4 regions of the Brevibacillus sp. GCM10020057 genome follow, and region 4 is predicted to be linked to each of the others. Evidence: riboswitches for the same ligand, from Rfam matches in the RefSeq annotation. Region 4 holds a riboswitch; each other region holds the start of a gene.
The links. A riboswitch is a leader RNA that binds a small molecule or an ion and turns the genes downstream of it on or off. The one in region 4 is predicted to bind S-adenosylmethionine.

Region 1 (7,829 bases), on a different contig from region 4:
CTCCTCCGTGATGTCTGTCTGGTTTTGTTCAGTTGGCTTCAGCATTCGAGCAACGCTCACCATTCTATTAGACGCTAATTGATCTGTAAAGTTTATAGGAGAATGGAACCAAAAAACGTCACAAAATGCGAAAGACCGCCCCGACTCGACAGCGAGACAGTCTTTCCCTTCAGCGAAACCATCCGCGACGTTCTCTGCGGCTGACCGTTTCCACCTGATTGCCCGACAGCATGTTCAATCCGCCGTTCGCCAAAAACTGCTGGATCAAGGACAACACGGCGGGATTGGAGAGGACTTTGATCGATTCCGCCACTTTCGGATTTTTTAATTGCGGAAATGCGCTGCTCAAATGCGGCAGCAGAGGCAGCAAATCCTCCAGGGCAAAGGCAGGCTTCGGTTTTTCCACTTCTTTGGGAGCGGGCGGCCGACGCGGCCCGAACAGGATGCTGCCGCGCCGCTGCCCTCCCCCAGAACGCGCATTCATCTTGACCAGCGCGTTTTTCATCTCCTGCAGCTCCTGGCGCACATGATTAATCTCGCGCATCAATTGCTCGTTGCTGCTGTTTTGCTCCTGCGCGAGCTTGTTCATCGTCTCAAGCAGATGGTGTTGGGAGACGGCCAGCTTATGCCCTTTTTTCGTCTTGACTGAGATAGTCCCACCTCCCTCCTCGTTTTCGGGCCATTATTTGAAGCGTTTCTTCAAATTGTTCAGTTCCTTCGCGTCAAAGCCCTTTTTCGACAGCTTGCTGATCAGGCTCCCTACATTTTCAGTCCTCGCCATGGTACGGAACTGGGCGACATAGTTGTTCAATTCTTGCTCGGTAAAGTTCTTGCCCGACTTCTTGCCCAAGTCGCGAATGACTTCTTTCAGGCCGGCGTCCGTTTTCAGCTTTTCCTTGGGAATCGACCTGACAAAGTTAAGCAGTTTTCCTAAGTCCATCACGAATCCCCCCGCATGACAAGTTTGTTCCTTTTCACTCTATGTCAGGAGCCTTCGGATGGATTGGTCATCTGTCCATAAACGGGGAAAAAAAGAAGAGAGGCGGCTTTGCGCCACCCCTCTCCTGCATGAGTCATTCTTATTCCGCTTTGTCAGCGTATTTGTAGTCGACAGAGCCCAGACCGTCGATGACAACACCGGTAACCTTGTCGCTTTGTACCCAGGAATCGGTGTAGAAGTAGATTGGCATGATCGGCATTTCATCCATCAGGATTTGTTCTGCCTGTGCCAGGATTGCTTTACGCTTCTCTGGATCTTTTTCCAGAGCGGATTGGTTCAAGAGCTCTTTGTACTTCGGATTTTCCCAGTTGGTGTCGTTGTTTCCGCCTTTTTTGTCCTTGTACAGCTCCAGGAAGTTGATTGGGTCGTTGAAGTCACCCAGCCAGCCCATGCGGCCGATTTGGAAGTTGCCTTGGTGCAAGTCTTCCAGATAAACTTTCCACTCTTTGTTTTCGAGCTTCACGTCTACGCCCAGGTTTTTCTTCCATTGGTCCTGGATCGCTTCGGCAATCTTTTTGTGCGCTTCGGAAGTGTTGTAGGACAGGGTGATCGGAGGCAGTTTGGTGAGGCCTTCCTCTTTCATCCCTTCTTCCAGCAGCTTTTTCGCTGTTTCGATATCGTTGTCCTTGAAGTAGCCGTCTTGTTTCAGCGCCATGGACGGCGGTACTGCGCCTGTCGCTGGCAACTGACCGGATTGCAGAACGTTGTCGATCAAGGATTGACGGTCAATTGCATACGTAAACGCTTTACGGATTTTCACGTTGTTGAACGGAGCTTTTTCCGTATTGAATTTGTACCAGTAAGTACCCGCGATCGGCTGTGTTTTCATTTTGCCGGAGTCTTTCAGTGCCGGGATGGCGTCTGTCGGAAGCGAGCTTGTAGGTGCACCAGCCCAGTCGAGTTCGCCGTTGTCAAACATGGACAGCTCGGTGTTCTCGTCTTCTACCATGGAGAATTCGATTTTGTCCAGTTTTACGTTGTCTTTATCCCAGTAGTTTTCGTTTTTCGCCAGAACGAGCTTGCTTTTGTGCTCCCAGGATTCCAGCTTGAACGGACCGTTCCCTACGTGGGTAGAAGCGTCGATTGCCCATTTTTCGTTGGCTTCGACGACTTTCTTGTTTACCGGATAGTAAGTGTAGAACGCAGTCAGCTCGGTGAAGAACGGTGTCGGGTTCTCCAGGGTTACTTCCAGCGTTTTGTCGTCCAGCGCTTTTACGCCCACGTCATCTACTTTTGCTTTCCCCTTGTTGAATGCTTCCCCGTTCTTGATGTAGTACAACTGGTACGCGTAGTTGGAAGCCGTTTTCGGGTCCAGGGCGCGTTTCCAGGCGAATTCAAAATCTTTCGCCGTTACCGGGTCGCCGTTGCTCCATTTGGCGTCGCGCAGTTTAAATGTATACGTTTTGCCGTCCTCGGAAACGGTGTAGCTTTCCGCTGCAGCTTCGTGTACTTTACCGTCTTCTCCTGTACGAGTCAAACCTTCAAAAGCTGCACGCACGATGGTACCGGAAGTGGAGTCTTCTGCGATTCCAGGGTCAGCTGTCGGCGGCTCGGAGTGCAGGTTCACTTTCAGAATTTTTGGACCTGACTTCGTTGCTTCTTGCGCAGGAGCGCTTGCTTGGCCGTTGTCTGCGGGCTTCGCTGCGTCATTGCTGCCGCAACCAGCCAGCGCTGCACCAAGTACGAGGATGGAACTCATTGCTACGAAAACATTTTTTTTCATGCCATTTATCCCCCTTTTCTAAATCTTTTATCAATAATACATCCTGTTACATTGTTTTTGAACATGTTTTAGAATTATTTAATAAATTTTTATTTATTCATAAAAATAATTAATCAAAAATAAAATTTTATTTATCGCGAGAAATTTGTAGCGCGACCTGCATCTCCTCCAGCAAAATCTTGCTTACCCGTTCAGACAAAGTATTCCTCACGCCTAGAAAAATATGCGGTCGTCCCGAGAAGCGCGGACCAGCTCGTCGACTAATGTTCGGATTTTGCGCCGGCAAGATTCCTGTCAAACAAGCCGTTGGCAAAAAATAAACCCAACCAGCCCCGCAAGGCCAGTTGGGTATTTGCTGCCGTTCCGCTTCGTGATTCTTAGAATGCCGGAACGATTGCGCCTTTGTATTGTTCTTCGATGAACTTCTTCACTTCTGGAGAGGTCAGCTCTTTTGCCAGTTTTTGCATCGCTTCGGAGTCTTTGTTGTCCGGGCGTGCTACCAGGTAGTTCGCGTACGGAGATTCTTTGTCTTCGAGAATCAGCGCGTCCGTGGTTGGAACGAGTTTTGCTTCCAGCGCGTAGTTCGTGTTGATCAGTGCCAGGTCTACTTCTTCCAATACGCGTGGCAGCATGGCTGCTTCTACTTCTTTGAACTTCAGGTTTTTCTTGTTTTCCACGATGTCTTTGACCGTACCGCTGATGCCTACGCCGTCTTTCAGTTTGATTACGCCGTTTTTCTCCAGCAGAGCCAGAGCGCGCCCGTTGTTGGTCGGGTCGTTTGGCAGAGCGACCGTCGCGCCGTCAGCCAACTCGTCAATTTTCTTGATTTTTTTGGAGTACCCGCCGAATGGTTCGATGTGTACAGCTACAACCGGTTGCAGATCCATGTTTTGGTCTTTGTTGAATTGCTCAAGGTATGGTTTGTGCTGGAAGAAGTTCGCGTCCAGCTGTTTTTCGTTGAGCTGCATGTTTGGCTGCACGTAGTCGGTGAATTCCTTGATCTCCAGGTTCACGCCTTGTTCTTTCAGCTTCGGCTGGATGAATTTCAGAATTTCAGCGTGCGGCACAGGAGTTGCGCCGACCTTCAAGGTCACTTCTTGTCCCTGGGAGCCTTGGGCACCGCCCTCAGCAGGTGCCGGAGCCGCTTCCTGTTTGCTGCCGCAAGCGGCCAGCGAGAATGCCAATACCGTAGACAGTACAGATACTACTAGCTTTTTCATGGAAAAATCCCCCTTCTCCTCTATGCATGTTTTTGGTTGTTGAAACATCTATGGAAAGATCTCACTTGCGGCTGAATTTCAAAACCAGCCGATCCCCAAGGGTCTGCAAGATCTGCACCAACACGAGCAAAATGATGACCGTGACAATCATGACATCGGTCTGGAAGCGTTGATAGCCGTAGCGAATCGCCAGGTCACCCAAACCGCCCCCGCCGATCACCCCGGACATCGCGGTGTACGAGACGAGTGTCACCGTAGTGATGGTAATGGCTGCGATCAGGCCGGAGCGCGCTTCCGGCAAAAGGACGTTCCAGACGATTTGCCAATTGGAGGCGCCCATCGACTGTGCCGCCTCGATCACGCCCCGATCGACTTCGCGCAGCGAGGTCTCCACCAGACGGGCGAAGAATGGCGCTGCCCCGATGACCAGCGGCGGAATCGCCCCGAGCACCCCAAGGGAAGTCCCTACGATCAATTTCGTAAACGGAATGAGCAGGATCATCAAAATGATGAACGGTACGGAACGCAAGACGTTGACCACGACCGAAGCTGCCGAGTAAAATGCGCGGTTTTCCAAAAGCTGTCCTCGCGATGTGAGGAACAGGATGATCCCCACAGGCAGACCGATCAACACGGCAAACAGTGTCGAGAAGCCCAGCATCGTTAGTGTGGCCAATGTGCCATCGACAATTTCAGACCAGTCTACATTTTCCAATGCCATCTAAATCACCTCCACTTCGAGACCGCGCTGGCGCAGCGTCTCGATGGCCCGCCGGCTCTGCGCATCATCGCCTTCCAGCTCGACGACCAGCTGGCCGTACGGCGTGTCCTTCATGCGAGAGATGGTTCCTTGCAAGATGCTGAACACGGTGCCTGTCTCCTGCATCGTCTGGAACAAAATCGGCTGGTACGTCTGCTCGCCAAGGAAGGTGACGCGGGCGATCGTCCGCTTGCCGGATGCTTTCTCATGGGCAACGGCTTCGCGCAGCTCCGCAGAGTCTGCTACCTGCTCCACAAATTCCTGTGTGGTCGGGTGCTTCGGCTTGAGGAACACTTCCAGCACATTGCCCGACTCGACGATGCGTCCCCCGTCGATGACGCCGACGCGGTCGCAGATGGAGCGGATCACATGCATCTCGTGGGTGATCAAAACGATGGTCAAGCCCAGCTTGCGATTAATATCCAATAGCAGCGCCAGAATGGAATTGGTCGTCTGCGGGTCGAGTGCCGAAGTAGCCTCGTCGCACAGCAGCACCTTCGGGTCGTTCGCCAACGCGCGGGCGATCCCGACGCGCTGTTTCTGACCGCCAGACAGCTGGGCAGGATACTTGTCCCGATGCGCTTCCAGTCCCACCAGCTTCAGCAGCTCGTCCACCTTTTTGCGGATTTCGTCTTTGGGGCGCTTCGCCAGCTTGAGCGGAAACGCCACATTGTCGCCTACCGTGGCGGAGGACAGCAAGTTAAAGTGCTGAAAAATCATCCCGACGTGGCGGCGTTGTTCCTGCAGCTTTTGATCGTCCAGGGAAGTCAGGTCCACCCCGTCGACGATGACCTGTCCGGAAGTCGGCCGCTCCAGCAGGTTGATGCAGCGGATCAGCGTACTTTTTCCTGCCCCGGAATGCCCGATGATCCCGAAAATTTCTCCCTTTTCTATCGTCAGATCAATTCCGTGCAGCGCAGGAATCGTCTTTCCTTGTACCTGATAGCTTTTTTGCAGATTGCGCAATTGAATCAACGAGTCCACCTCCTATACACAGGTTACTTTAATGAAAAAGTAAAAACCCCTTTTTCACAAACGAAAAAGGGGCTGCAACGTCTATCGCGTTCGCATCCACCCTTCTCATCTGTCAAGATCCAATCAATCTTGTAGGAATTGGCACCGCGACACCCATGTCAGACATGGGCCGGTTGCCGGGCTTCATAGGGCCTGTCCCTCCGCCTCTCTTGATAAGAAAGATTTCCACGTATATATTTTTCATATTTTGCAGTTCGATGATACAACTCGGATTATATCCTTTGGGAATGTCGCGCGTCAATAGAATACTAAGAAAAAATAGTTGTTTCACAATGTGTTTGTTTTATTGTGAATTTTCTCTATCATCTGTCTTGCTCTCCCGGGTGGGGAAGCGCTTCCGCTCCCGACCTGCTGCACGGGCAGCCTTCCTGCGCCGTTCCTCTTGCGCTTTGTCTACCTGCTGTCGCAAGCGGCTGGGCCAGAGGAAATAGCCGCACACCAGCGCGATCGCACCGCCGATCCCGGTATCGAGCACGCGCGTGAACAGTACGTCTGCCGACATCGGCGTCCCAAAGCCGAGCAGGACCACCATCAAGGGTGTCATCAGCATGGAGTAGACCGTGTAGCTGCGGCTGCGAAAGATCGGTCGAAGCGCAGCGAGGGCGGCCGCGAGCAGCAAGCCGGCCGTAGGCGGCAGCGAGCCGAGCAGGAGAGCGCCGCCCAGCAGAGCACCGGCCACGGTTCCAGCTCCCCTGCGGATGACCCGCGTCGCCACGGCAGCAAAGCTGCGCTGCAGCACGATGGCGACCGTCAACGGAATCCAGTACGACCTCTCCTGGTGGAGCAGCGCACCGACCGCTTCCGCCACCGCCATGCACAGGCCCATCCGCAGGCAATACTGCCAGCCGACAAACTCCTGCAAAGAGGCTCTCCACCATTTCAGCCTTTTGGAAAAAGACGGAGCAACCCGTCCCGGCGCTGCTTCTATCCTCTTCTCCCTGCCTGGAAATACCGCCGACACAAGCATGGATGCGCACGCTCCCCAGAGCGAGCCTGCCCCAAACAGGGCGCCCACTGCCCCTGGATGGTGCTGTCCGCCGTAGCTGTTCCCGCCCATCCCCGCGCCCATTACCATAAAAATGATAAACTGTGCGCTCGCGACCGCCGCCTCCCTGCCAAGCCCGCCCACGAGCGCCGCCAGAGCAGAAAGGAGTACCATCCCTGTCCCGTACATCCAGCCGTGATGACCAAGCAGGCCGCCGAGCAGCATCCCGAGTGCCCCGGCGAACACCCTGCGCAGCAGCGCGCCCACTCGCAAGATCATCGGCCTGTCTGCGTGCTGCCGTGAAGGTTCCGCTTCCTCCCCTTCTCCGCTGCTGGCGTGGATCATCGCCCCGTAGGCTGCCAACAAGCCAAGCTCCGTCTTGCCGCACAACATTCCCGCCGCAATCGGGCCGGCCATTCCGATCAGGCAAGCGGCGACCTGCGGCAGTTCGTTCCGCTCCCGGTTGAATATTCGCAGCATCTTCCTGCTCCTCTCATTCCTCGTTATACCGGCAGCATAGCACACCATTGTTGACATCTCATGTCAGTGATTCAATAATAGGAGCAAATTCACGGAAGAGGACGGAGAGTGAGCGATGCGGGCCGATCGACTGTTGACCATTATGCTGCTCTTGCAATCAGAAGGCAGGCTGACCGCAAAGGAGCTGGCCAAACGGCTGGAAGTATCGGAGCGTACCATTTATCGGGATATGGACGCGCTCTGCACGGCAGGCGTGCCGATCCATGCCCATCCGGGAACGGACGGAGGCTTCTTCCTGCCTCGCGATTACCGAATCCGGCTCGACGGCTTGACCAGGCCGGAGATTCACGCGCTGTTTTTGCACCAGCCCAATCAACTGGCGCAACAGCTGGGGATCGGCGATGCGCTGCGCTCCGCCTTGCTCAAGCTGCTGCATGCCCTGCCCGCCCCCGTTCGCGGGGATGCGGACTGGATTCGAGACCGCATTTTTCTCGACTCAGACTCGTGGCGGCCCTCTGCGGAAAACGTCCGCTTTTTGCAAACCGCCCAGCAAGCCATTTGGGAGGAGCGATGCGTGAACATGACCTACGTGTCCCGCCAAGGAAATGTTGCCGAGCTGGAGATGA
Region 2 (7,829 bases), on a different contig from region 4:
TCGGCCAGCATATGACTGAACCAGGTCGGATAGACCGACGGAAAGCGCTCCTTCATCCTCCCCCAGACACTGCCGACCGCAAAGACGATCAAGGTGATGCAGCATCCCCACCCAAAACCGAACAGCACCGTCGACACGACAAGATGGTAGAGCGAGTAAAAGAAGCTCGTCAGCAGGATGGCGACGAACCTGCTCATGCCCAGCACCAGACGCTGCAGGACGAAGCCGCGCCAGAACAGCTCTTCCAGCAGCGAATTGACGATGGTCAGGTAGAGGAAAAAAGACCAGATCCACGGCTCCGTAAGTCCCCATGCTTCCAGGATGCCGCGTATTTGCTCCGCTCGCCCGTCGGCCCGAAGCAGCAGCCAGATGCCGCCTGTTCCGCCGAGCAGCAGCAGAACGCCGAAGGCCAGACCGCAAACCGCCCCTTTGCTCTCGAACCGCCCCCAGGCCAACTGCCAGCTTTTTTGCAGACTCCCTTCCCACCAGCCGTGAACGACGGGGATGCCCAGGCAAACGAGCAGGTGAAAGCAGACGAAGGTGACAAACAGACTTTGCTTTTCCACGAGCCCGTAAAAAATGGACAGGGTGGCTGCAAAACCGTATCCGATCAAGAGAAGCAGCGACCTTTTTTGCTTCATACGGACAAGCTCCTCCCCAAAAGAAAACGATTGCCGATTTGATCGTACGCTGTCTCCACAATCAGTTTAGTTTTTGCCTTTCCCCGCCGCCTGTATACAGGGCCGCAACCAATATACAAACGATTCTGCAAATGGTATACTATGGCTTGCGCTTTTTGAAAAAATTTTTTTGATAAGGAGGACCCCTATTTGTGGCGAAACCGAACGTTCCTACTCTTAATGACCGGTGAGGTAATCGCAGGAGCAGGGATGTGGATCTCCATCATCGCCAACCTGCAGTTCATGCAAAGCCTGATCCCGTCCGATACGGTCAAGGCGCTTGTCTTGATGAGCGGCCTCGTCGTCAGTATCCTCCTTTCCCCGAAAGCGGGGGTGATCATTGACATGTACGACAAAGGAAAAATCATGCTGATCGCCAGCCTGATCCGCTGCTTGAATCCCGTTTTCATGTTTCCGGCTCTCTCTCAAGCATCCTTGGCCTGGATGGTCGTTTCCCTCATCGTCATGCAATGCTCCGCCGCCTTTTACTTCCCGACCGTGCAGGCTTCCTTGCCCGCCATCTTGTCCAGGGATGAGCTGCTGAAAGCGAACAGCGTGTATCTGAACATCTCCACGCTGTCCCGCATCGGAGGTACCGCAATCGGCGGGGTGCTGGTCGTCTCGATGGACCTGTCCATGCTCTATATTTGCTCGATCATCGCCTATGCCATCCTGACTGTCGTCACCTTGTTTTTGCGCATTCCGGCCATCACGACCCGCAGCATGAAAGAAAAGGTGGAGTTCCGGGAAGTGCTCGGCATCGCCCGAAAAGATCCTGCCCTTTTGGTCGGCTTGATTAACAACGGGCTCATCACGCTCTTTCTCGGCGGTATCAACCTGATGATCCTCAACTTTAGCGAAGTTCAACACGAGCCGCGGCTTATGGGCTGGATCTACATGGCGGAAGGACTGAGCATCTTCGCCGGGGGCCTGCTTGCGAAGCGCTGGGTCGGCGGCAAAAACCTGATGGCCTCCTCTACGCTGATGCTCGTATTTTTCGGCATCTCGCAATACGGCATGTCCTTTGCCACCCATAGAGTGACAGTGCTCGCGTCCTTTGCGATGTTTGGCTTTGTCGTGGCGTTCTTTTTCCCCGTCACCGCCACCATCTTCCAAAAGCGCCTCCCCGAGCACCAGCAGGGCCGGTTCTTTTCCTTCAAGAGCATGCTCGACCGCAGCTTTTTCCTGCTCGCGCTCGGCGTCACCGGCGTCTGTCTGGACCTGATGGGCATCACGGGCTACTTGCTGTGCATCGGCACGTTGACCGCAGCCTGCGGAGTCGGCACCTATCTGTACAGCCAAAAACGCAAGCTGGACATCCGCGCAACAGACGAAGCAGCCGCCTGAAAAATGGGGGAAACATTGCCAGATCCTTTACCTTCCTTCCGACAATCGTGTATGATATGAGTATCCACTGCTAATATGTTGGAGGGATTCTTCCATGCAAATACTGTCTTCAACGGCACTGGGCATCCTGGTGCCGCTCATTATGGCAACGTTGGTCATTTTCGTGCGGATGCGCCGGCAAAAAAAGCCTGTCTCGGCCAAAAGCATCATTCTGCCGCCGTTTTTCATGGCGACCGGCTTTGCGATGTTCTTCCTGCCAGAGGCGGCCACGCCCCCGATGTACGACTTTACGGCTTTTCTCGTGGGGATGGTGTTTTCGATCCCGCTGATTTTGACCTCCCGCTTTGAAATCGTGGGGCAGGATGTGTACTTGAAGCGCTCCAAAGCCTTTTTTGTCATCCTCATGGGGCTGTTGGTGATTCGCCTGGTCATCAAGCTGATGATCAACGACTCGTTCACACCAATCCAAACCGGCGGCCTGTTCTTCCTGCTCGCCTTCGGAATGCTGGTGCCCTGGCGGATCGCGATGCTGTACATGTACCGTCAACTGACGAAGAAAACATTCGGCACGTAACGGATTGAAACAAAGACAAGAGACTTCTGCCACACTGGGATGATCCCCTCATGGTAGACAGTAAAAAGGAGTTCATGCGATCATGGACTCGTTACTGTTGACCGGAGGGGATTTTTTCGTGCCGCCAAACAAGGGGCAAACCTGCACTCGCTTTCATTGGCAAACTTTTTGGCAATCCGCCAGTGAACAACTGCGCTTTCTGCCATCTCGTTTGCCCGAGCCGGACAGGAATTTGCAGGGAACTATTTACAATACATCGATTCGTTTTTTTTTAGAGAAGGAAGTCGATGCAAGTGAAAACTTTGTAACCAGAGGAAGGTATTTCAAATGATGAAAAACCAGCAAGCGCAGTGATGATGGCATCGCTGCTGGCGGCGGGTGTTTCCGTTTCGGCGGTTGCCCCGGCTTTTTACGTACAAGCAGCGGAAGGAAAACAGGTCGCCAGTGTTTCCGACTATCAGAATCATGCGTATAAAGACGACATCGATTACGTGCTGGAAAAACGAGTGATGTGGAAATACGCAGACGGGACGTTCCGGCCAAACGCCCAAATCACGCAAGGACAGCTGCTGACGAGTTTGGTTGCTGTCATGCAGTTGAAAGAGAAGGCTCCCGTGGCACAGCTCCCAGTCGGGCATTGGGCGAAAGACATTTATGAAAAATCCAATAAAGCAGGAATCCTTGCAGGTGTTCCGATTGATCCGAACCGCCTTCTTACCAAGGAGGAAGCGTCTCTGATTGTGAACAACGCGTGGAAGCCATATCATGGAGGAATTTGGCCAGGTACTACCAACTACCAGCACCTGATAGCAAGGCGTATCCTTCCGAAAGTTTGGGGACAGACACCTGAAAGTCCATTTACCCGTGCGGAAGCGGCAAAGGTTTTCAAGTTCCTGCACATCGAGTACAACGGCATTGTTGTAGGGCGTAAAGTAGCGGATCAGTTTCACAATAGTCTGAAGGTGACAAATGGGGTGCTGGTTGGGAATGGTCCGTCTCCAAAAGGACTGACTATCAAGGGAACGATCCTTAAGAAAGACGGCAGCACGATCTACTTGAAAAATGGAATGGCAATCAAGGTGAAGGCTACAGATGTTCAGCGCATGGTGATTATGGTGTTCATCCCTGGAAAGCCAGAAGATGTGGCAACGTATAGTTATAATGAGCTTCCGAAATTGACAAGGGTAAACGAGATGATCAAGAAATATGATTAAACTCTTCATGTTGGCGGGAGCTTGAATGAAAAGAAAGCTTAAGAAGTTTAATATACCAGCTTTATTGTTAAGCATTTGTATCTTGATAACGGGGGGAGTTTATTATCCTCCCGTTTCTGCCGCAGACTTTATGGTGATAAAAGCGGGTTTACAGTAGGATGACTTGAACTTCACCGCACTGATAAACCAGTTGATGGGCCAAATGATGACGTGACTTTTTTCTGGCCCATCTCTTCACGAAAAAAACATGTCTACAACCTTGATTGACTTGTAAATCCTTGCCAAAGAATTTTTATTGCACAAAACTGCTTTAGAGAATGCAGTCTAGCTTCCCCGACATCCTTTGTTGGCAGCCACAGGGCTTCTGCTCTCTCCCGACCTCACTCTGCTCTCCTCGCCTACCTCATCCGGACGTAATAGCCGCCGTACACCTGATCCAGCCCTTCCTTGGCTGCTCCCGCGATCCGCACCGCGAACGGCCGCTCTCCTCTGCTGTCCAATGCCTCCTGGGCAATGCCAGCCCGGACCGGCTCGCAGAGCACGACGTCGCCGCCAGACAGGGAAAATTTGCGGCAGCGTGCTCCGAGCAGATCGTCCAGATACACGTCGCCGCTCTGCCAGTCAAACCAGTGCTGCCAGCGGCTCGCCGCTTCGTCCAGATCCGTCGTCGCATAGACGATAGAGTCGACAGCGGCAGCACCGTTCGGATGTGCCGCGATGACACCCCGCTGTGTCAGGTCGTGCTTGCGTTCCGCGTCATCTGCTTCCCATTCGATGAGGAACGGCGGCACCAGCCCACTGTCCGGATCGCGCAAAAAAAGCATGCGCCAGCGGATGACCGTACCGTCGTCACGCTTGCGGCTGCCAGCTACCGGCCCCGTCACCTGCAAGCCTTTGCCTGCAAAATGCTCCGCCCACTGATCCATCTCCCGTGTGCGCAGCGCGATCTGCCCGAGACCTTCTCCACGATTCTGTTCCCCGACGAGCTGGCGAATCAGCGGATTATCGGAGTTTGCAGCAATCTCCGGAAGCTCTACAGACAAAAATTCTACATACGACAGCCCAAAGTAACTCAAGCTGTTCCATGTCCCCCACGTCACATGTCTTCCTCCGGCAACCGCATGATATCCATGTTGACGGAATTGTTCGACTGGCTCTGCCGGAGAACGGTGCAAGAAATGAACGATATGATCCAATGCCAGCTGCATAGGCTCCCCTCCACGCTCGGGCGCGCGGCCCGTCATTTGCCAAAACTTTTGTTCATTGTACTTCTTCTCCTGTGAAAAGGAAAGGTGACGAAACGGGCGCCCGTCTGGCAGAAACGCATCCAGCCCTACCGGCATCGGCCTCATCCGCCCGAATGGCCGCTGCTCGTGAACGGTTCTGGCGCTCCTATTCTGAAGCGTGCAGCAAAGGAAAACACCGCACCTGCAGACCGAAGTCGGAGCGAAGCAAATCTGTGTGTTCCTCGTGCAGCCCGGACGTAATCAGTCCGGCGCGCAGGACGCCGCCCAGATCGAACTGGACCTTGAGCTTGTGTACCTCGACGCCGCTGGCACGCAAAAACTGCAGGACGCGATCCGGAGTTGCAGCCGGCCCCGCCCCTTCCACGTAGCAGAGCGACTGTTCCCGTCCCCCTGACAGCTCTTTTGCGGCTCCCTCTCTTTCTTTCCAGACGGGGTGCGGTGTGAACGGCTGGGTCAACAGGTACGCCAAATCTTCCACGACCGCACTCGCTGTCGGCATTTCCCCGGCTCCCCTGCCCGTAAACAGCAAGTCGCCCACAATGTTCCCCGACAGTTGGACTGCGTTGTAGGAATCCTGGATTTGCGCCAGCGGATGGTCCAAAGGCAGCGCGGTTGGTTCGACCGACAGATGGATTCCGTCCCCCGTCTGGTTCGCCTGGGCGATCAGCTTGATCCGGTACCCCAGTTCGCTGGCGATCCGGATCTGCCCGCAAGTCAGGTCCGCGATCCCTTTCCGGCTTACCTCCGCGAGCGGCAGCGATTCCCCGTACACGAGCTGGGCGAGGATATACAGTTTGTACATGGCATCGAAGCCCTCCACATCGGAGCGCGGGTCTGCCTCGGCGTAGCCCAGCTCCTGCGCCTCCCGCAGCACCTCCTGATACGAAAGCTGCTCGGCCTCCATCTTGGTCAGGATGAAGTTGGTCGTCCCGTTGAGTATCCCGCGAATGCCAGTAATGTCATTCGTCCTGAGAAACTGGCGCAGGACGCCGAGAATGGGAATTCCCCCGGCCACGCTCGCCTCATAGGCCAGGTGTACCTGGTGCCGGTTCGCCAGTTCCACGAGCTCTGCGCCCCGTTTGGCCAGCAGCTCCTTGTTCGCCGTGACGACATGACAGCCCTTTTCGATTGAGGCCCGCACGTAATCGTAAGCAGGCTCGACTCCGCCCATGACCTCGACGACGATATCCACGCCGCTATGCAGCACCTCGTCAAAGTCGGTGGTCAGCACGGTGCGGCCCATTTGTACGGCCCTCTCCTTTTCCGCGTCCCGCACCAGCGCCTTGACGATCTCGATCCGTTTCCCCAGACGCGCCGCGAGCTTCTCCTGCTGGGAGTGAATCGTCTTGATCACGCCTCCTCCGACTGTACCCAGCCCCAGCAATCCTACTTTGACTACCTCTACACTCATTCCAGTCACCCCATCGGTAAATTATTGTGCAACAAAAAAACCTTCTTCGAGAAGAAGAAGGCTGATGTTCATCGGGCATCCCCTTCTTATCTCTCAGGATGAGCTTCTCCTGCAGGAATTGGCACCTTGTCACATGCATCGTGACGGTTGCCGGGCTTCATCGGGCCAGTCCCTCCACCTCTCTGGATAAGAAAAAAATTGCTATGAAGTTTCTAAACCATCCGCTTGTAAAACAGAAAAACCTTCTTCGAGAAGAAGAAGGTTCGTAAGTCTGTACGAATAGCCCGCTTCTTATCTCTCGAGACCGCAGTCCCGCAGGAATTGGCACCTTGTCACATACATCGTGACGGTTGCCGGGCTTCATCGGGCCAGACCCTCCACCTCTCTGGATAAGAACGTTGTATGCTGTTGAAGTATATTCTAAGAAATTCCTCTCCATCCGTCAACCACATTCTGACGATTTGCCCAGATAGAAGTCTTGCTGTGAGCCTCAATCCGTTCAGACGCCGTATCGCTCGGCGAGAACCCGCAGGTGGTGACGCTCGTGACCGGCAATGATGTACGCGAGCGCACGTGCAGTAATCTCGCTGTCATTGGCGATCCCTGATCTGGACCAGGCATGATCGGGCACACCTTTGAGCAGCGCGACCGTGGACAGCCGCACAGCCCTGAACTCTTCGACCATGTCCTTCATCGGTCTTGTGGCAAAGGCACCTGCTGCCACGTACGCTTCATCGTCGTACCCGGCGAGCGGCGTCTGGTCTCCGCGCGCAATGCGGAGCAGTCGGTAGCTCATGATCCGCTCCGTGTCGATGATGTGGCCGAGCACTTCCTTGACCGTATACTTTCCTGGCGCGTAGCGACGGTCTTGCTGCTCCTCGGTCAGGGAAGAAAATTTCGCTGTCGTCTCCTCCAGCTGCTCCAGCAGCAATGGCAGCAGTACCCCCTCCGGCACGAGATCAACATAACTGGTGTAATAGACGTTGTACTCGCCTTTCGCTGGACGTTCGAGCATGTCGCATCCCCCTTTTTCATTTTGCACATTCTCCCTCAGACTGGCCAAACGGTTTCTCCTACGAGACAGTCACACCGTCAAACAGCAAGACTCTGGCAGGCGCGGCATCCGTGCCGACGAGCTTGAGCGGTGCGGCCACCATGAAGTATGCCCCATCCGGCACTTCCCGCAGCCGCAGTCCTTCGATGATAATGACACCGCCGGCGAACAGCGCCTTGTGGGTGGGATGGCCTTCCTGGCTGCGCTCGATCCCGAGTGCGTCTGTACCTACTCCGCGCACACCAAGGTCCGCCAAATACTCCGCCCCATCCTTTGCCAAAAAGACAAAATCAAAGGAAAAC
Region 3 (7,829 bases), on a different contig from region 4:
ACCTTGATGGACAGGTTGCCGCTCGTGCCCGGGAACCAGTCCCGGCGAGCGAATGTGAGCTTGACGTCATCGAGACGGCGAAACGCGTCCAGACGTTGTTCCAATGTGGCTGTCATGTATCAGCTGACCTCCTGTCGATGTTTCAAGTCTTGCAAGATGGCGATCACGTCGTGAAACGTGGCGAAAGTGCGGTGCGGAAGCTGCAGCTCCTCCGCCTTTTGCGCCAGCAACGAACGGGCAATGACATAGTCGGCAATTTTGGCCCCGGCCAGATCCGTAATCGAGTCGCCGATGACGACGCGGTAGTATTCGGCGGGGTCGTAGCGGCGAATGATCGTCGTCTTGCACATGCCGCAGCCATTGTTGCAGTGATCGTCGCAGGAGTGCGGCCAGGTAATCGTAATCTTCTCTCCGGAAAAATCGCTGCCGTTGCAATAGATCGGCACGCCGGCGAGATCAAAGGGAGCGAGGATCGGCTCCACGAAAAAGTCGATGCCGCCGCTGGTGACCAGCCATTCGATGCCTTCCTCCCGGCAAAAGCGGACAAAATCCGCGAAGCCTGGGCGAATGGCCGCTTCCTTTACGATAAAGTCGACGATGTCTTCGCGCAGGGAGGAGGGGAGCAGCTGAAACAGCTTGCCGACCCCTTCCTGCACGCTGATTTGTTGCGACAAAATCTGCTCGGTCAACGCTTCCCACTCGGGCGGGGCGAACTTGCGGACGATCGCCACGATATTGTCCTTCTCGGTGATCGTTCCGTCAAAGTCGCAGAACAGCACGAGCTTTTTGCTCATCGCCCGCCACCCCACTTCTCGAGGGCAACGGCCAGTTCCGGGGACTCGGCAGCTGCGTCCTGCAGCGTTTTGCCAGTCGTGACAGCGCGGATGGCAGCGACGAAGGCTTTCGCTCCTGCCGTGGCTCCGCCTGGATGTCCGTGGATGCCGCCGCCCGCATTGACGATCTGATCCAGCCCGAAGTCGGCATACAGCTGCGGAACGAGTCCGGGATGGATGCCGGCGGATGGGACCGGGAAGGAACGGCGCACGCCTTCCAGCGGCACGGTCAGGTTTTGCGCCAGCTGCAGCGCCTCGTTCTTGTCGAGGGCCACGTTGCCGTACGGTGACGGGAACAGCACCAGGTCCGCGCCGGCGATGCGCAGCAGCTTGCCGAGCAATAGCGGTGTGGCGATGCCGTAGTCAGGCGACGGATAGTAGGCTCCCGCCAAGGCCGGGTGAGCCATGATCGGGACGTGTACATCCGGGTCGGCAGCGAGGCGGTGCAGGGCGTCGAAGCCAAAGGCCAGGACGTTGAACAGCAGGCAATCGGCGCCTGCTTCTGCCGCGCGTTTTGCCTTTTCGTTCAGTTCGTTCACAGGTCCGGTCAGGTTGGCTGCGTAGAGCACCGGCTTGCCGATCTCCTGCTCGGTCTCGCGGGCGATCTGCTTGAAGGCGCGAATCCGCTCGAGGAACGGCGCACGGTCATCCGCAAAGAAAATTTCGTCATCTTTGACCAGATCGACGCCGCCCAATGCCTGGGCGCGAAACTGGGTTTTCAGATCATCGAAAGGAAGGCCAAGGCAGGACTTGAAAATGCTCATCAGGAGCGGCCGGTCATGCGCACCGAGCCGGTCGCGCAGGCCGTCGATCCCGTATTTGGGACCGGGGAACGCGCCGATAAACGAATCGGGCAGCTGGATGTCGATCAGCTTGATCTTGCCGTCCATGGACAGCTTTCCGAAGATTCCGGTCAACAGGGACGGAATATCGCTGGTGAAGTTGCGGGTCGGATAGCTGACGGTAATCAGCCCGCGCGTCTCTCTGTTCTCAAGCGTCTCGAGCGGAGTTGCGCTCACGGCTTCGCCCAAATACGGCTTCAGCTCGGCTTGCCTTGCTGCGGGCAAATCTGTCCACGAACCGACGGTCATCCCGACGGCGATCGCTTCGGCTTTTTTATGCAAATCTTTTGCTTGGGTCAAATACGTAACGAGGATTCGGTGCTCACTCATTGCCAGGATTCATCCTCCTTCAGGTGGAACAGCTTCGGGTGAAACCGCAAAAGTAAATGAAAAGAGCCCCCCTTCGAGCAGGGAGGCGGTTGTCGACCAGTTTGCGTCTTCGTCTCCTCTCATCTCTCGGGTTCAAAGTCGAGGCAAAGAAAAGAAAATCTCCTGCACTCGACTCTTATCCGTTGGAATTAGCACCGTTTCGCTCTCCATCGAAATGCGGAAGACAAAAAAAGAGCGCCGGTTGCCGGGCATCATAGGGCCAGTCCCTCAGCCAGCTCGCGATAAGAGTTATTGGGTTTGACACCAAAATCAGCGTGTTCTTGTTAGATTCATGATATGACGTTCGGATGCGGGAGTCAAATTATTTTTTGCTCAGTTAACAGATAGGAATTGTCGAGAAAAGATGGGCGTTCACCCGAAATAGGGTGTTGACAGCATCGGGACGTGGTTGTATGATTCAAACTAAACTCAAAACTGTATACGTTGGATACCTTATCCAGAGAAGGTGGAGGGACTGGCCCGATGATACCCGGCAACCGACATGACGCCATTTTAGCAGCTGATGCGACTGAACTGCTGGCGGCGTGCACGGTGCTAATTCCTGCAGAAACAAAAGTGGTCTGGAAGATAAGGGGGACAAAGGCACGTTTCTCTATGCGTGACGACAGCGACCTCTTTTCTTCGGGAAAGAGGTCTTTTTGATGTTTGTTTGACTGTACGGCTGGGCCAAGATGCCGCGCTGGGAATAGACGAAAAAATAGAGCAAGGGGAGAAAAAACATGGCATATCGCGCATTGACAGAGCAGGAAGCAGTGGAGTTTGTAAAAGCATTGCCGGGTTTGTTTCACGAGGGAGCAACACTGTACAGCAAGGAAATCGGCGACGGCAACCTCAATCTCGTTTTCGACATTCGGGACGAGGCCACCGGAAAGAGTGTCATCGTCAAGCAGGCGTTGCCTTACGCTCGCGTGGTGGGCGAATCGTGGCCGCTGACAGTCGACCGCGCCCGCATCGAGAGCGAAGCGCTGCGCATCCAGCACAAATACGTGCCGGAGCTGGTGCCGGAAGTGTACCATTTCGACCAGGAGCTGGCGCTGACCATCATGGAAAACGTGGGAGACCACATCATCATGAGAAAAGGCCTGATCCAGGGCAACCGCTACCCGCTGTTCCCGAAACAGATCGGCAAATTCCTCGCCCACACCTTGTTCTACACTTCCGATCTCGGGGCGAATCCGTTTGACAAAAAAGCCCTGGTCGGAACATTCTTGAATCCGGAATTGTGCAAAATTACGGAAGATCTGGTGTTTACAGATCCTTATGAAAACGCGCCGACGAACGACTACAATCCGTTGATCCAAAAAGAAGTGGAAGCGATCTGGAACAACAAGCCGCTGAAGCTGGAGATCGCCAAGCTGAAATTTGACTTCCTCACCCGGGCAGAGGCGCTGCTGCACGGTGATTTGCACACAGGCAGCATCTTCATCACGGAAACGAGCGTCAAGGTGATCGATCCCGAGTTTGCTTACTACGGCCCGATCGGCTTTGACATCGGTGCGGTCATCGCCAACCTGCTGCTCAACTACGCAGCACAACACGGATTGCAGAAAGATCCAGGGGAACGCGAATCGTACCGCGATTATTTGCTTGCGACAGTAGAGGATGTCTGGAGTGAATTCGTCTCCCAGTTCGTCCAGCTCTGGCACAAGCACGCCAAAGAGCGCAGCGCCCACACCGAAGGCTTCTGGCAGAGCTATGTGAAGCGTCTCGTGCAGGATGCCGCAGGCTTTGCGGGCTGCAAAATCTTGCGCCGCGTCATCGGCCTCGCGGGTGTGGCTGACCTGAACAGCATCGAAGACGCACAGACGCGCGCCGAAGCGGAGCGTCTGGCGCTGGCAATCGGGGAAGCGCTGATTCTCCAACGCTATAACATCGAAGAATCCACAGACATTACAGACATCGTCCGCACCGCGACAGCACGATATTATCAGGAGGCAACGACCGTATGACAACCAGCACGCAACTTTCGCCAGTCAAGTGGGAGAACGATGCTCTCGTCCTGCTCGATCAGACGCGATTGCCTGTAGAAACCGTTTATTTGACCTTGACTACGCCAGAGGAAGTGTGGGCGTCCATTCGCCACCTGCAAGTGCGGGGGGCACCTGCCATCGGGATGTCGGCGGCCTACGGGCTGTATCTCGGCATTCGCAACAGCGCAGCCGCATCGGCAGCGGAATTTTGGAGCGAGCTGCAGGCAAAGGCCGAGTATTTGGGTACGTCCCGCCCGACAGCGGTCAACCTGTTCTGGGCGCTCGACCGGATCAAGGCGCGCGTGCAGGCGGAAGGGGACAAATCCGTTGCCGAATTGAAGGCAGCCGTGCTCGATGAAGCATTGGCGATCCAGCGGGAAGACGCAGAAGTGTGCCGGAAGATCGGGGAGCATCTGCTGACGCTGCTGCATGACGGCATGGGCGTGCTCACCCACTGCAATCCGGGGGCGTTGGCTACTGCGGCATACGGCACGGCGACGGCACCGTTTTACCTCGCCAAGGAGCGCGGCTGGAACCTGAAGGTGTACGCAGACGAGACGCGTCCGGTGCTCCAGGGTGCACGTCTCACCGCCTATGAACTGCAACAGGCCGGGATTGACGTCACGCTGATCTGCGACAACATGGCGGCGATGGTCATGTCGCAGGGCAAGGTGCAGGCAGTGATCGTCGGCACCGACCGCGTGGCGGCGAACGGCGATGTGGCGAACAAGATCGGCACGTACGGCGTGGCTGTACTGGCCAAGGCGCACGGCATCCCGTTCTACGTGGCAGCGCCGCTCTCCTCCGTGGACCTGGAGACCGCGACCGGTGCCGACATTCCGATCGAGGAGCGGCCGGCAGAGGAAATTACGCATGGCCTGGGCAAACAGGTAGCGCCGGACGGCATCAAGGTGTACAACCCGGCGTTCGATGTGACCCCGGCGGAGTACATCACGGCGATCGTGACGGAGACCGGCATTTTCAAGCCGGAGGACATCCGCAGCAGCAAGCGATAGCCTGCAAAGTGACCTGCTTCGCGTCTGGGGGCAGGTTTTTTTACAAAGGAGAGACGCGCCCCTTTGGAACCAGCTATGATGGACATGTGTGGGATGTGGCACAGTAAACGGGAAAAGGGGCGAAAGTACATGGCAGGACAGACCAGGAAACCGATCAGCGTCCGCGGCGAGTGGCAGGGAAAGCACCAATTTACAGCGGAAGGCCCGAGCGGCTATCCGGTGCGGATGGATTCCGGCGTCGACCTGGGCGGGGAAGGTGCGGGCAACAGCCCGTTGGAGCTCTTGCTCGTCGGCCTGGTCGGCTGCATGGGGATCGGCGTGACCAGGCTGCTGGAAAAAATGAGGCAGTCGCCGGAAGCAATCGAAATCACGGCAGACGGCATCCGGGGCGAAGAAGCTCCCCATGCCATTTCCGAAATTCACCTCACGTTTCACGTCCGGGGAGAGGTCGCTTCGTCCCGGCTCTGGCAGGCGGTAAAGCTGGAGGCCGAGAAGTATTGCCCGGTGGCGGCATCGCTCAAGGCGGCGATCGTGCCGCACGTCGTTCTGAACGGCAGCGAGATTCCCGAGCCGCAAGGAAACGCCGAACGGGTGTGACCACCAAACAGGCAGGCGCAAAGCTGACGACTGTGTCAGCTTGTTCTTTTTTCCCGGGTCTGATGTTGGACCCCACGACGCCCTTGCCAATGGCAGGGACCCTGTTTCATAATCGAGCGTAAGAGAATTTTTTCCAGTTTTCGGCAAACGATCAGGGAGGATCTGGGGGAGGGAGAACCAATGAGGCGCATACAGATGACGGAACATTCGCTGCTCAAGCAACTGGAGCCGGCCGATGCCAAAGAAATGTTCTGGCTCACCGATACGAACCGCTCCTATTTACGGCAATGGCTGCCCTGGCTGGACTATACGAAACGGGTGGAGGACACAGAGCAGTTCATTCGCATGACGATGAATCAGTACAGCAACAACCAGGGAATCCATTACGGGATCTGGTACAAAGGGCGCCTGGCAGGAACCATCGGCGTGCACAATATCGACTGGATCAACAAGAAGACTGCCATCGGCTACTGGCTGGGGGCGCAGTTCCAGGGCAAGGGACTGATGACGAACGCGGTATCCGCCTATATGGACCACCTGATTTTCACCTCCTGGGGGCTGGAAAAGGTCACGATTCAGGCCGCCACCGAAAATTACAGGAGCCGGGCGATACCGGAGCGTCTCGGGTTCCATCTGGAAGGGGTCCTGCGGAGAAACGAGTTTCTGTACGACCACTTCGTCGATCATGCGGTTTACAGCCTGCTGCGCTCCGAGTGGGAGGAAATCCACAGGCGGAAAAAAATGCTGGATTGACAAGGAAAATTCAGTAAATTACGATAGAGGAAGCGAAAAAAGGGGTTGCGCACATGCAGCCCCTTTTTTATACGCCAGGTACAGCGAGATGAGGTGAATGCGCGATGGAAACGTTACGGCAATTATCCTGGTTTTTCAAAGAGCGCTGGAAGCGATATGTGATCGGCATCTGTACGCTGTTTGTGATAGACACCCTCATGCTCATGCCCCCGCGCCTGATCGGCGGCACTGTCGACGCGATTCGCAACCGCACGCTCACGCCGGCGGATTTGACGCGGACCGTCCTGATCCTGCTGATGCTCGGGCTGCTTTTGTACGGCCTGCGGTTTCTGTGGCGGTACCTGTTGAACGGGGGAGCGCTGATTTTGGAGAAGACGCTGCGGGAGCGGCTGTTTGCCCATTTGACCCGCATGACGCCTTCCTTTTACAACCGCAAGCGCAGCGGCGATCTGATGGCGGTCGCCACCAACGACATCCCGAACATCGAGCAGACGGCGAGCATGGGAGTGCTGACGCTGGTGGATTCACTGTTCATGACGCTTTTGACGTTCATTGTCATGCTGACGGCTATCGACTGGAGGCTGACAATTGCCGCGTTGATTCCGATGCCGTTTTTGGCGTGGTCGACGGCGTATTACGGAAAGCTTTTGCACGAGCGCTTTTATTTGGCCCAGGAGGCGTTTGGCGAGATGAACGACCACGTGCAGCAGTCGGTCTCCGGCGTGCGCGTGCTGCGTGCCTTTGTCCAGGAAAAAGCGGATGTGGAGGCGTTTCGCCGCGTGAGCGAGAAGACGCTGGAGCGCAATGTGAGCGTCACCCGGATCGATGCCTTGTTCGAGCCGACGATTGCCATTATTATCGGGTTCAGCTTTTTGATCGGGCTCGGCTACGGGACGTATCTCGTCTTTACGAGCGCCATTTCCTTGGGGGATCTGGTCGCCTTTAACATGTATCTGGGACTGTTGATTTGGCCCATGTTCGCGTTCGGCTGGCTCATCAACGTCCTGCAGCGAGGCGGCGCTTCGCACAAGCGGCTGGCGGAGCTGCTGAGGGAGGAGCCGGATGTGCAGGAGCAAGAAATGCCTGTCGCGTCCGCCATCGCCAGTACAGTAGAAGCGCGTCATTTTTCGTTCACGTATCCGGGGGCGGAGAAGCCTGCCCTTTGCGATGTGACGTTTACGCTGGGAGAAGGCGAGACGCTCGGCATCGTCGGACGCACGGGCAGCGGCAAGTCGACGCTGTGCCGCACCTTGCTGCACCAGTATCCGGTGGACGAAGGCTCGCTCTTCGTCGGCGGCGTGCCGATCGAATCGCTGTCGCTGTCTGCTCTGCGTGAGAAGATCGGCTATGTTCCCCAGGAGCATTTGCTCTTTTCCCGCAGCATTGCCGAAAATGTGGCCTTCGGCAAGCCGGACGCGGCGGAGCAGG
Region 4 (7,829 bases):
AGCAAAATTTCGATGAAGCCGGAGACGCTGGCGCGCATTCGCGAAGGGCGCATCGAAAAGGGCGATGTGCTCGCGGTCGCACAGGTGGCGGGAGTCATGGCGGCGAAAAAGACGTGGGACATCATTCCGATGTGCCATCCGCTGCCGCTGACCGGGATCGACATCCGCTTTGCTTTTGCCGATGACGAGACGCTCGTGATCGAAGCGATGGTCAAAACGACTGGAAAAACCGGTGTGGAAATGGAAGCACTGACTGCAGCAAGCGTCGCAGCCTTGACAGTGTACGACATGTGCAAGGCGATGGACAAAGGCATGGTAATCGGTCCGACCAGCCTTTTGCTGAAGACAGGCGGAAAAAGCGGCGACTTCCGCCGGGGAGAGAACTGACAGATGAATCAGGCGTGGAAATCCTATCCGAGCAGCATTCGGCTCCTTTCGATTGCTGCCGTCATTTTTTCTACCGGCATGGCTTGTATTTGGCCGCTGGTTACGATCTACATTCACGAGTATCTGGGCAAGCCGCTGACGACAGCTGGCTTGCTGCTCATGTTAAACCAGGGGGCTTTTCTCATCGGCAGTCTGGCAGGCGGCATGCTCTTTGACCGCTGGGGGAAGATGAAGACGATCGTGCTGTCCTCCCTTGGCATCATCGTCATTTCCCTCTTTTTGGGCTTTACGGCCAACTTCACGGCCTACACCGTCTTGCTGCTGCTAAGCGGCTTGTTCTACGGGATGCTCTCGCCCGTCATGAACGCGCTCGCCGTCGTGCTGTGGCCCGAGGGAGGACGCAAGGTCATGAACATGATTTACGTGGCGCTGAACGCAGGCGTCGCGGCCGGCTCCGCACTCGGCGGGGTACTGGCGAGCGTGTCGTTTGCCTGGACGTTCTTCGGCAACGCCATTGCCCAGGTCTGCGTGTTCGCGATGTTCATCTTCATCCTGCCCCGGCACCTGCAAGCCGCTGCATCCGGGCAGCCAGACGGGAGCGTGGAGCTGAGGGCGGCAGACAGTCAGGCGTCAGCCGCTTTGGAAGTGCCGCGGGACGCAGCGACTTCTGTTCAAAAAGTCGTATGGGGAGCGCTGGTGCTGCTGTGCGCAGGGCTTCTCATCAGCTGGATCGTCTACGTGCAGTGGACGACGGTGCTGTCTGCCTACATGCAGTCGCTCGGCATTTCCTTGCGCCAATACAGCCTGCTCTGGACGTTGAACGGAGGGCTCATCCTGTTCGGGCAGCCGCTGATCGCGTGGATCATCAGGCGCCTCGCCCGAACGCTGCGTGCACAGTTGCTGCTGGGGACGTATGTGTTCGCCTTGTCGATGCTGATTTTGTCGCAGACGACCGCCTATGCCGGTTTTGTCGCGGCCATGTTCGTGATGACGATCGGCGAAATGCTCGTCTGGCCTGCCGTCCCGACCGTAGCGGCAGAGTTCACGCCACAAGGACGGGAAGGCTTCATCCAGGGGCTGGTATCCGGCACCGGCTCGGCAGGCCGCATGCTCGGTCCGCTGCTCGGGGCTTTCATCTTCCAGACGTTCCAGGCGCAGGGGCTGCTGTACATCATGGCTGGATTGTCCCTTTTGTCCGTTGCCTTTTTCGTTCTGCAAGGCTCCATGCAAAAGCGCGGCAAACGAAGGGGCATCCAGGCGACGATCGAAAAATAGAGCAGCGAAAAGGCGCCCGGCTTGTGCCTTTTGCCCAGATGAGAAGGCAAGTGCAGCAACCGGCAAACTTCGATAGCCGTGGAATCTTTGGCCTGCTAGAATACAAGCATGGCATTGCTGTGCATGCAGAATACGAAGAGGGAAGGGATTTGTGTGTCGCGGTCGTTGGTTCTGGTTTTGACGATGCTCAGCCTGATTTGGGGCGGGTCGTTTTTCTTTATGAAAATATTGCTCCACGAGTTCGGTCCCTGGACGATTGCCTTTCTGCGCTCGGCGCTCGGCCTGATCACGATCACCATCGTCATGCTCATCCTGAAAAAGCCGCTGGAACTGAAGCGGATCGCCTGGGGCCCGATGGTGAGGATGGCCTTGATCAATACGGCAATTCCCTGGGCGTTCATCGCCTTCAGCGAGACGCGGGTGACGAGCACAATGGCATCGGTCCTGAATGCGACGACACCGCTCTGGACGCTGGCGATCGGGATTCTGTTCTTCAAAGCCGCGGTCGGTCGCATGCAGTGGCTGGGGATGCTCATCGGCTTTTGCGGAATCATCGTCCTGCTCGACGTGAACCCTGTCTCCATCGTCTCCGTCGATGTGCTCGGCTTTCTATGCATGATGGCAGCGACCTGCTGTTATGCGGTCGGCGGGCAGTTGTCCAGGCGGCTGCCGGGCAACTTGTCTGCTTACCAGATCACGTTCGGCACCTTGCTTAGCTCTACGCTCGGCAGCGGGAGCGTTGCGTTGATGACAGAATCCTGTTCCTTCACCGCCTTCACTTCGGGCAGTACCCTTGGGGCCTTGGCGGGGATCGGCGTGTTTGGCTCCGGCATCGCGTATATTTTGTACTACTACCTGGTGCAAAAGGGCGGGCCGGAGATTGCGTCTCTCGTGACCTATCTGGTGCCGGTCACCGCCTTTGTCTGGGGCTATGCGCTGTTGCATGAAGCCATTACGTGGAACCTCATGGCAGGCATGGTCTTTATTGTGGGCGGCGTATTTTTGACGGGCAGACGGGAGAAGCCGAAAACGCAAGCGACTGTGGAGACGTAAAGGGGAAAGCAGGCTGCAGATGTCAGGCAGCCTGTTTTTTTGTCTGGAAGGCTATTCCACCGCGAAGATGCGGGCAAGGCTGCTCGTCCTGGCGCTCGCAGATGCTGCTGCACGATGGGGCGATGGTGCAAATGCAGCAAGCATCTTGACACGCTGATACGGCTCAAGTAGTATGAAGAAGATTCAAAACATTATATTCCGTGTACTTTACTTATGCAGAGAGGTGGAGGGACTGGCCCGATGAAGCCCGGCAGCGGATCTGTTTGCCCCGGCGGCAAAAGATGCTGTGCCAATTCCAGCAGGAGTATTCCTGGCAGATAAGGACGTGACGAAGCTGATCTACCCCTTTTTCTGTAAGGAAAAGGGGTTTTTGTTGCTCATATCGCGCTACCTGCATTACCCGACAGAAAGGAAATGAAGACAGATGCGTATTCAACCCTCTGACATGATCGAGCGGCTGCCGACACAGTTTTTTGCCACGCTGGTAGCGAAAGTAAACAAAGTGATCGCAGCCGGGCACGACGTCATCAATCTCGGCCAAGGCAATCCCGATTTGCCGACTCCCCCGCATATTGTAGAAGAATTGCAGGCAGCCGCCGCGCTCCCGCTGCATCATAAATATCCGCCGTTCAGCGGCCGCCTGGAGCTGAAGCAGGCAGTCGCGCATTGGTACAAGCAAGAATTCGACGTCGATCTCGATCCGGAAGAAGAAGTCGCCATCCTGTTCGGCAGCAAGACGGGCTTGGTGGAAATCTGCCAGGTGCTGATGAACCAGGGCGATGTGGCGCTGGTTCCGGACCCCGGCTATCCGGACTACTGGTCCGGCGTGGCTGTCGTGGACGGGCGCATGGTCATGATGCCGCTTCGTGCTGAAAACGGGTTTTTGCCGAACTACGGCCAGATCGCCCAGGCAGATCTGGAGCGTGCGAAGCTGATGTTCCTCAACTACCCGAACAATCCTACCGCCGTCAATGCTCCGATTGAATTTTTCGAGGAGACGATTCGCTTCGCCCGCAAAAACGAAATCGTCGTCTGCCACGACTTCGCCTACGGAGCGATCAGCTATGACGGCAAGAAGCCGGTCAGCTTCATGCAAGTGCCGGGGGCAAAAGAAGTCGGCGTCGAGTTTTACACGTTGTCCAAGACGTACAACATGGCAGGCTGGCGCGTCGGCGCGATGGTCGGCAACCGCGAGCTGGTGCGGTTGATTAACCTGATCCAGGACCACTACTTCGTGAGCCTGTTCGGAGCCGTGCAGATGGCCGCCGTCAAAGCCATGGCCGGATCGCAGCAGTGCGTCCGCGATCTCGTCGCGGTGTATGAGAGCCGGCGCAACGCTCTGTTTACCAACCTGCACCGCATCGGCTGGCAGGCGCAGCCCTCCCAAGGCTCCTTTTTCGCCTGGCTCCCGGTTCCGAGCGGCTTTACGTCCGTCGAATTTTCCGATTTGCTGCTGGAAAAAGCCCATGTCGTGGTAGCGCCTGGAAACGGTTTTGGCCCGACCGGCGAAGGCTACGTGCGCGCCGCCCTGCTGTCCGATGAAGCGCGTCTGGCAGAGGCTGTGCGCAGAATCGAGCAGCTCGGCATTTTTGCCAAAGCATAACATACAAAGGTAATACCGAAGAAACAGACCGCATTCACTGACCGATTCAGCGAGTGCGGTCTTTTCTTGCAGGACGAAAAGCGCAGCCAGAGTCACTATCAATAAAAATCATTCTCATTATTGACAGATAATGATTTTCATTATAGGATAGGAATTGCCGATGATAATTAGTCTCAATGACAACTTGGGCAAAACGGGAGGGTACCATGCGCTATCAGATTAACGGCTACACGGATATGTATACGGTGATCGCCAACGAGCGGAAGATAGGCGGGGCCATAGAAGCCAGCTCGATCCGGCTGCGTACGGGAGAAGTTTACGCCAATGCGGTACTCACTCGCCTGGAAATGTCAGGTGCGCATTTTTGCTCGATCGGTTTTGTGACGGAAGAAGGTCAGAGACTGATTGTCCACGTAGACGACATCAGCATGATTGCCGATGCTCGCCATGTCGATGTGTGCGAGCTGCGCAACGAATACATGCGGGCCGAGAAAAAGGCGGACCGTCTGAAACGGCTGAAGCGTCTGTGCGAGTTGAACGAAGGCAGCTGTACGTTGACGTTCCAGGAGGAAGCCTTGCTCCTGGCACAGGACGTGGGACTGGAAGAAGCGCATGCCCGGTTCGACCTGTCGTTCCTGCCGCAAGCAGAGAAATCGCGAGTTGTGCGGATCGCGTAGAGATCGCTTTCCATGAACAGATACATAGCCTCTTTCCCATGCGGAAAGGGGTTTTTCGTTTTCGGCAGCGGAATCGAACAGCCGCTCGACATAGCTAAAACCTATTCCCCCATAGCAAGCGAGCATTGGACATTGCTTGTCGGCAGTGATAAAACAAGATTAAACAAAATCAAGGGGGAACGGAACATGGAGTATTCATTTTCAAAATCAGTCGAAGCATTATCCTCCTCGGCGGTCCGGGAAATCTTGAAGCTGACACAAGGCAATCAGGTTCTCTCGCTGGCCGGGGGATTGCCGGCAGAGGATTCTTTTCCGATCGCAGAAATGCGGGAAGCGTTTGACCGCTCGTTCGATTTGGGTGCGAAGGCTCTGCAGTACGGTCTGACCGACGGCTATTTGCCGTTGCGCGAATGGGTGGCTTCCCGCATGAAGCAAAAACAGATGAATGTTGGCGTGGACAATATGCTGCTGACCACCGGCTCCCAGCAGGCCGTCGACTTGCTTTGCCGCGTCTATTTGGACGAAGGCGACGTCGTGCTGGTAGAAAACCCTACGTACCTGGCTGCGGTCCAATTGTTCCAATTTCGTGGTATTCGCGCCATTCCGGTGGAGGGAGACGCTGAAGGCATGGATCTGGACGATCTGGCGGCGAAAATCGCAAAATACCGCCCGAAAATGGCCTACGTCATCCCGACATTTGCCAACCCGACCGGAAAGGTGTGGTCGCTCGAGCGCCGTCTCGGCCTGCTGCGTCAGTGCAAGGAAAATAACATTCTGATTCTGGAGGACGATCCGTACGGCGAAATCCAGTTTGACGGACAGGAGCCATACCGCTCCATCTTTTCGCTGGATGAGCATCCGACCGACTCCTGTGTCGTCTACACCAGCACGTTTTCCAAGATCGTCGCGCCAGGTCTGCGCACCGGCTGGGCGATCGGGGATTCCCGCGTCATCCAGATGATGGTCAAGGCAAAACAGGCCGTCGATCTGCAGTCGAGCACCATCGACCAGATTGCGCTGCACCAGCTGTTGTCCCGCTTCGATCTGGACAGCCATATCCGGAAAATCCGCTCCTCCTACCAAGAGCGCATGGAGTGGATGCATGAACTGATGACTAGGCAGCAATGGGAAGGCGTGACGTGGGAGAAACCGCGCGGAGGGATGTTCTTCTGGGTGAACCTGCCGCAGAACTTCGATGCCGAAAAACTGCTCGCGCTCTCCGTAAAAGAAGGCGTGGCTTTCGTACCGGGCAAGCCGTTCTATGCGGAGGAAGCCAGGCTCAATACGATGCGCCTGAACTACACCCTGCTCAATCGCGAAGACACGCAGCTGGCGATTTCCCGCCTGGGCAAAGCACTGGCGCAGTATCAGCAAACGGAAGCCGTCACGAACTAGGCAGCAACGAACGCCTGGCAAACCGGGCCGCCACTGGACATAGATACAATTGCCGGACAGGAAGCTGTTCCCTTTCTGTCCGTACCAAAAAGACAGCCAAAAGAGTGGCTGTCTTTTTCAATGTCCGGGGACGATTATTCTTCTGTCTCTTCCAGCGTGCAGATGGCAGTCGGACGCTTGATGCGCAGGACGACGCACTCGTAGACGCGGAACAAGCTGTTCATTTGCTCGTCTCCGAGGAAAGACGTGTCGAAGTCTTCAGCGACGGCCAGGTCGAGATTGTGGCGGCCGGTTGCGACGAGGACACCCGCGCGTCCCTTGATCGTCGGAGATTGGAAGACGCCGTCGGTGACGAGGTTGCGGACGTGGTCGATCTCCAGCACGTTGGTTCCTTTGTGGACGCGGTGCAGCAGCGCGTACAGTTCAGGAGAGACCACGAGCGCGTAAGGACCGCTGTGGCCCATTTTCAACAGTTTGTTGCGCGCTTCCACGATGTCGGCAAAGGCATTGCCGGATTCCATCCAGTCGCTCTTGAGATGGGTGAGGCGTCCTTTCACGTTCATCAGGCCGGGCAGATCGAATTCAGCCGCCCCGTTGAAAATCAGGTCGTCTTCCAGCAGGGCGCAGCCGGAAGCGGCGTTGGCTGCCGCGCTCATGTCCAGCGGCATGCCTAGCGTACGGGCCTGGGCAACATCGCGCCAGTAGAGCATGAAGTCTTTGTACAAAATCGGGATGGTCATGCTGACGCGACGGCTCGGCTGCGTCAATTCCAGCGATTCGCCGCGCAGGCTCAGCCCGCCGAAACGGGATTCGTCGTACACGTCATTGGTAATGGTCTGGATGCCTTCTCCGAGCGGTCCGTAAATGTCGATGAAGCGGCGGCCGACCAGTTGGCGACGGGCCATGTCGACGACAGTCGCGTCCAGCTGGTTCCATTCCTCGTGAGTCAGGGGAGAGTCCGGGTATTTGCGAAGCTTGTCCATTGCTATACCTCCAAGTCAGTCAGGATTGTAGGATTAGTGCAAACCTTTCAAGCTGCCTACGGTCAGTCCCTTTTTGCCGGGGACGGAAGCAGGAGCAGCCGGATGCGAGGTGACGGACGCAACGCCCGCCGACGCCTTCAGATGGTCCACCTGATGAACGTCATGCCCTTCGTCGTGGTCAGTCAGATCCGCGTGGTACACATCCGAGAAGCGTTCGCTCAGCCTGCTCATGATGTCTTTTACCAGCAAGTAGTCAGCATGCGTTTTTTCCCGCATGCCGTCGAGGTCGAGCCGCGTCTCTTCATCGCGAAACTCGTACAGGGACAGTTCCAGATGCTCGCGGAAATTGTGCAGCCCGAAGCGCTCCAGATTAATATCGGACAGCAGACGAGACAGCTCGCGGTCGCTCAATTGATCCGATTTCTGATTCGCAGCCAGTTCTTCCAGATGGGGAAC

Region 1: linked by a shared signal. The riboswitch ahead of ACFSO0_RS06385 (methionine ABC transporter ATP-binding protein) and the one ahead of ACFSO0_RS12980 (pyridoxal phosphate-dependent aminotransferase) in region 4 are both predicted to bind S-adenosylmethionine.
Region 2: linked by a shared signal. The riboswitch ahead of ACFSO0_RS14530 (homoserine dehydrogenase) and the one ahead of ACFSO0_RS12980 (pyridoxal phosphate-dependent aminotransferase) in region 4 are both predicted to bind S-adenosylmethionine.
Region 3: linked by a shared signal. The riboswitch ahead of mtnK (S-methyl-5-thioribose kinase) and the one ahead of ACFSO0_RS12980 (pyridoxal phosphate-dependent aminotransferase) in region 4 are both predicted to bind S-adenosylmethionine.

Annotation. Positions count from the first base shown of each region.
Region 1 is NZ_JBHUJW010000021.1:96,714-104,542, reverse strand. Features, by position in the region: gene ACFSO0_RS06410 (hypothetical protein) at 170-589, opposite strand; gene ACFSO0_RS06405 (hypothetical protein) at 683-940, opposite strand; gene ACFSO0_RS06400 (peptide ABC transporter substrate-binding protein) at 1,080-2,723, opposite strand; gene ACFSO0_RS06395 (MetQ/NlpA family ABC transporter substrate-binding protein) at 3,101-3,943, opposite strand; gene ACFSO0_RS06390 (methionine ABC transporter permease) at 4,005-4,664, opposite strand; gene ACFSO0_RS06385 (methionine ABC transporter ATP-binding protein) at 4,665-5,678, opposite strand; SAM riboswitch class I at 5,781-5,897, opposite strand; gene ACFSO0_RS06380 (FUSC family protein) at 6,022-7,203, opposite strand; gene ACFSO0_RS06375 (helix-turn-helix transcriptional regulator) at 7,319-7,829, shown strand, end outside.
Region 2 is NZ_JBHUJW010000043.1:190,568-198,396, reverse strand. Features, by position in the region: gene ACFSO0_RS14560 (CPBP family intramembrane glutamic endopeptidase) at 1-641, opposite strand, end outside; gene ACFSO0_RS14555 (MFS transporter) at 831-2,027, shown strand; gene ACFSO0_RS14550 (CcdC family protein) at 2,122-2,601, shown strand; gene ACFSO0_RS14545 (hypothetical protein) at 2,684-2,932, shown strand; gene ACFSO0_RS14540 (S-layer homology domain-containing protein) at 2,955-3,815, shown strand; gene ACFSO0_RS14535 (VOC family protein) at 4,214-5,023, opposite strand; gene ACFSO0_RS14530 (homoserine dehydrogenase) at 5,208-6,473, opposite strand; SAM riboswitch class I at 6,557-6,666, opposite strand; SAM riboswitch class I at 6,762-6,869, opposite strand; gene ACFSO0_RS14525 (DinB family protein) at 6,973-7,488, opposite strand; gene ACFSO0_RS14520 (cyclase family protein) at 7,547-7,829, opposite strand, start outside.
Region 3 is NZ_JBHUJW010000034.1:110,488-118,316, reverse strand. Features, by position in the region: gene ACFSO0_RS10940 (methylthioribulose 1-phosphate dehydratase) at 1-116, opposite strand, end outside; gene ACFSO0_RS10935 (2-hydroxy-3-keto-5-methylthiopentenyl-1-phosphate phosphatase) at 120-794, opposite strand; gene ACFSO0_RS10930 (2,3-diketo-5-methylthiopentyl-1-phosphate enolase) at 791-2,005, opposite strand; SAM riboswitch class I at 2,122-2,293, opposite strand; SAM riboswitch class I at 2,495-2,639, shown strand; gene mtnK (S-methyl-5-thioribose kinase) at 2,785-4,014, shown strand; gene mtnA (S-methyl-5-thioribose-1-phosphate isomerase) at 4,011-5,051, shown strand; gene ACFSO0_RS10915 (OsmC family protein) at 5,181-5,648, shown strand; gene ACFSO0_RS10910 (GNAT family N-acetyltransferase) at 5,829-6,401, shown strand; gene ACFSO0_RS10905 (ABC transporter ATP-binding protein) at 6,506-7,829, shown strand, end outside.
Region 4 is NZ_JBHUJW010000041.1:210,838-218,666, forward strand. Features, by position in the region: gene moaC (cyclic pyranopterin monophosphate synthase MoaC) at 1-387, shown strand, start outside; gene ACFSO0_RS12965 (MFS transporter) at 391-1,662, shown strand; gene ACFSO0_RS12970 (DMT family transporter) at 1,816-2,715, shown strand; gene ACFSO0_RS12975 (hypothetical protein) at 2,735-2,872, shown strand; SAM riboswitch class I at 2,924-3,039, shown strand; gene ACFSO0_RS12980 (pyridoxal phosphate-dependent aminotransferase) at 3,140-4,318, shown strand; gene ACFSO0_RS12985 (hypothetical protein) at 4,525-4,995, shown strand; gene ACFSO0_RS12990 (aminotransferase-like domain-containing protein) at 5,182-6,390, shown strand; gene ACFSO0_RS12995 (family 1 encapsulin nanocompartment shell protein) at 6,525-7,373, opposite strand; gene ACFSO0_RS13000 (IMEF encapsulin system ferritin-like cargo protein) at 7,407-7,829, opposite strand, start outside.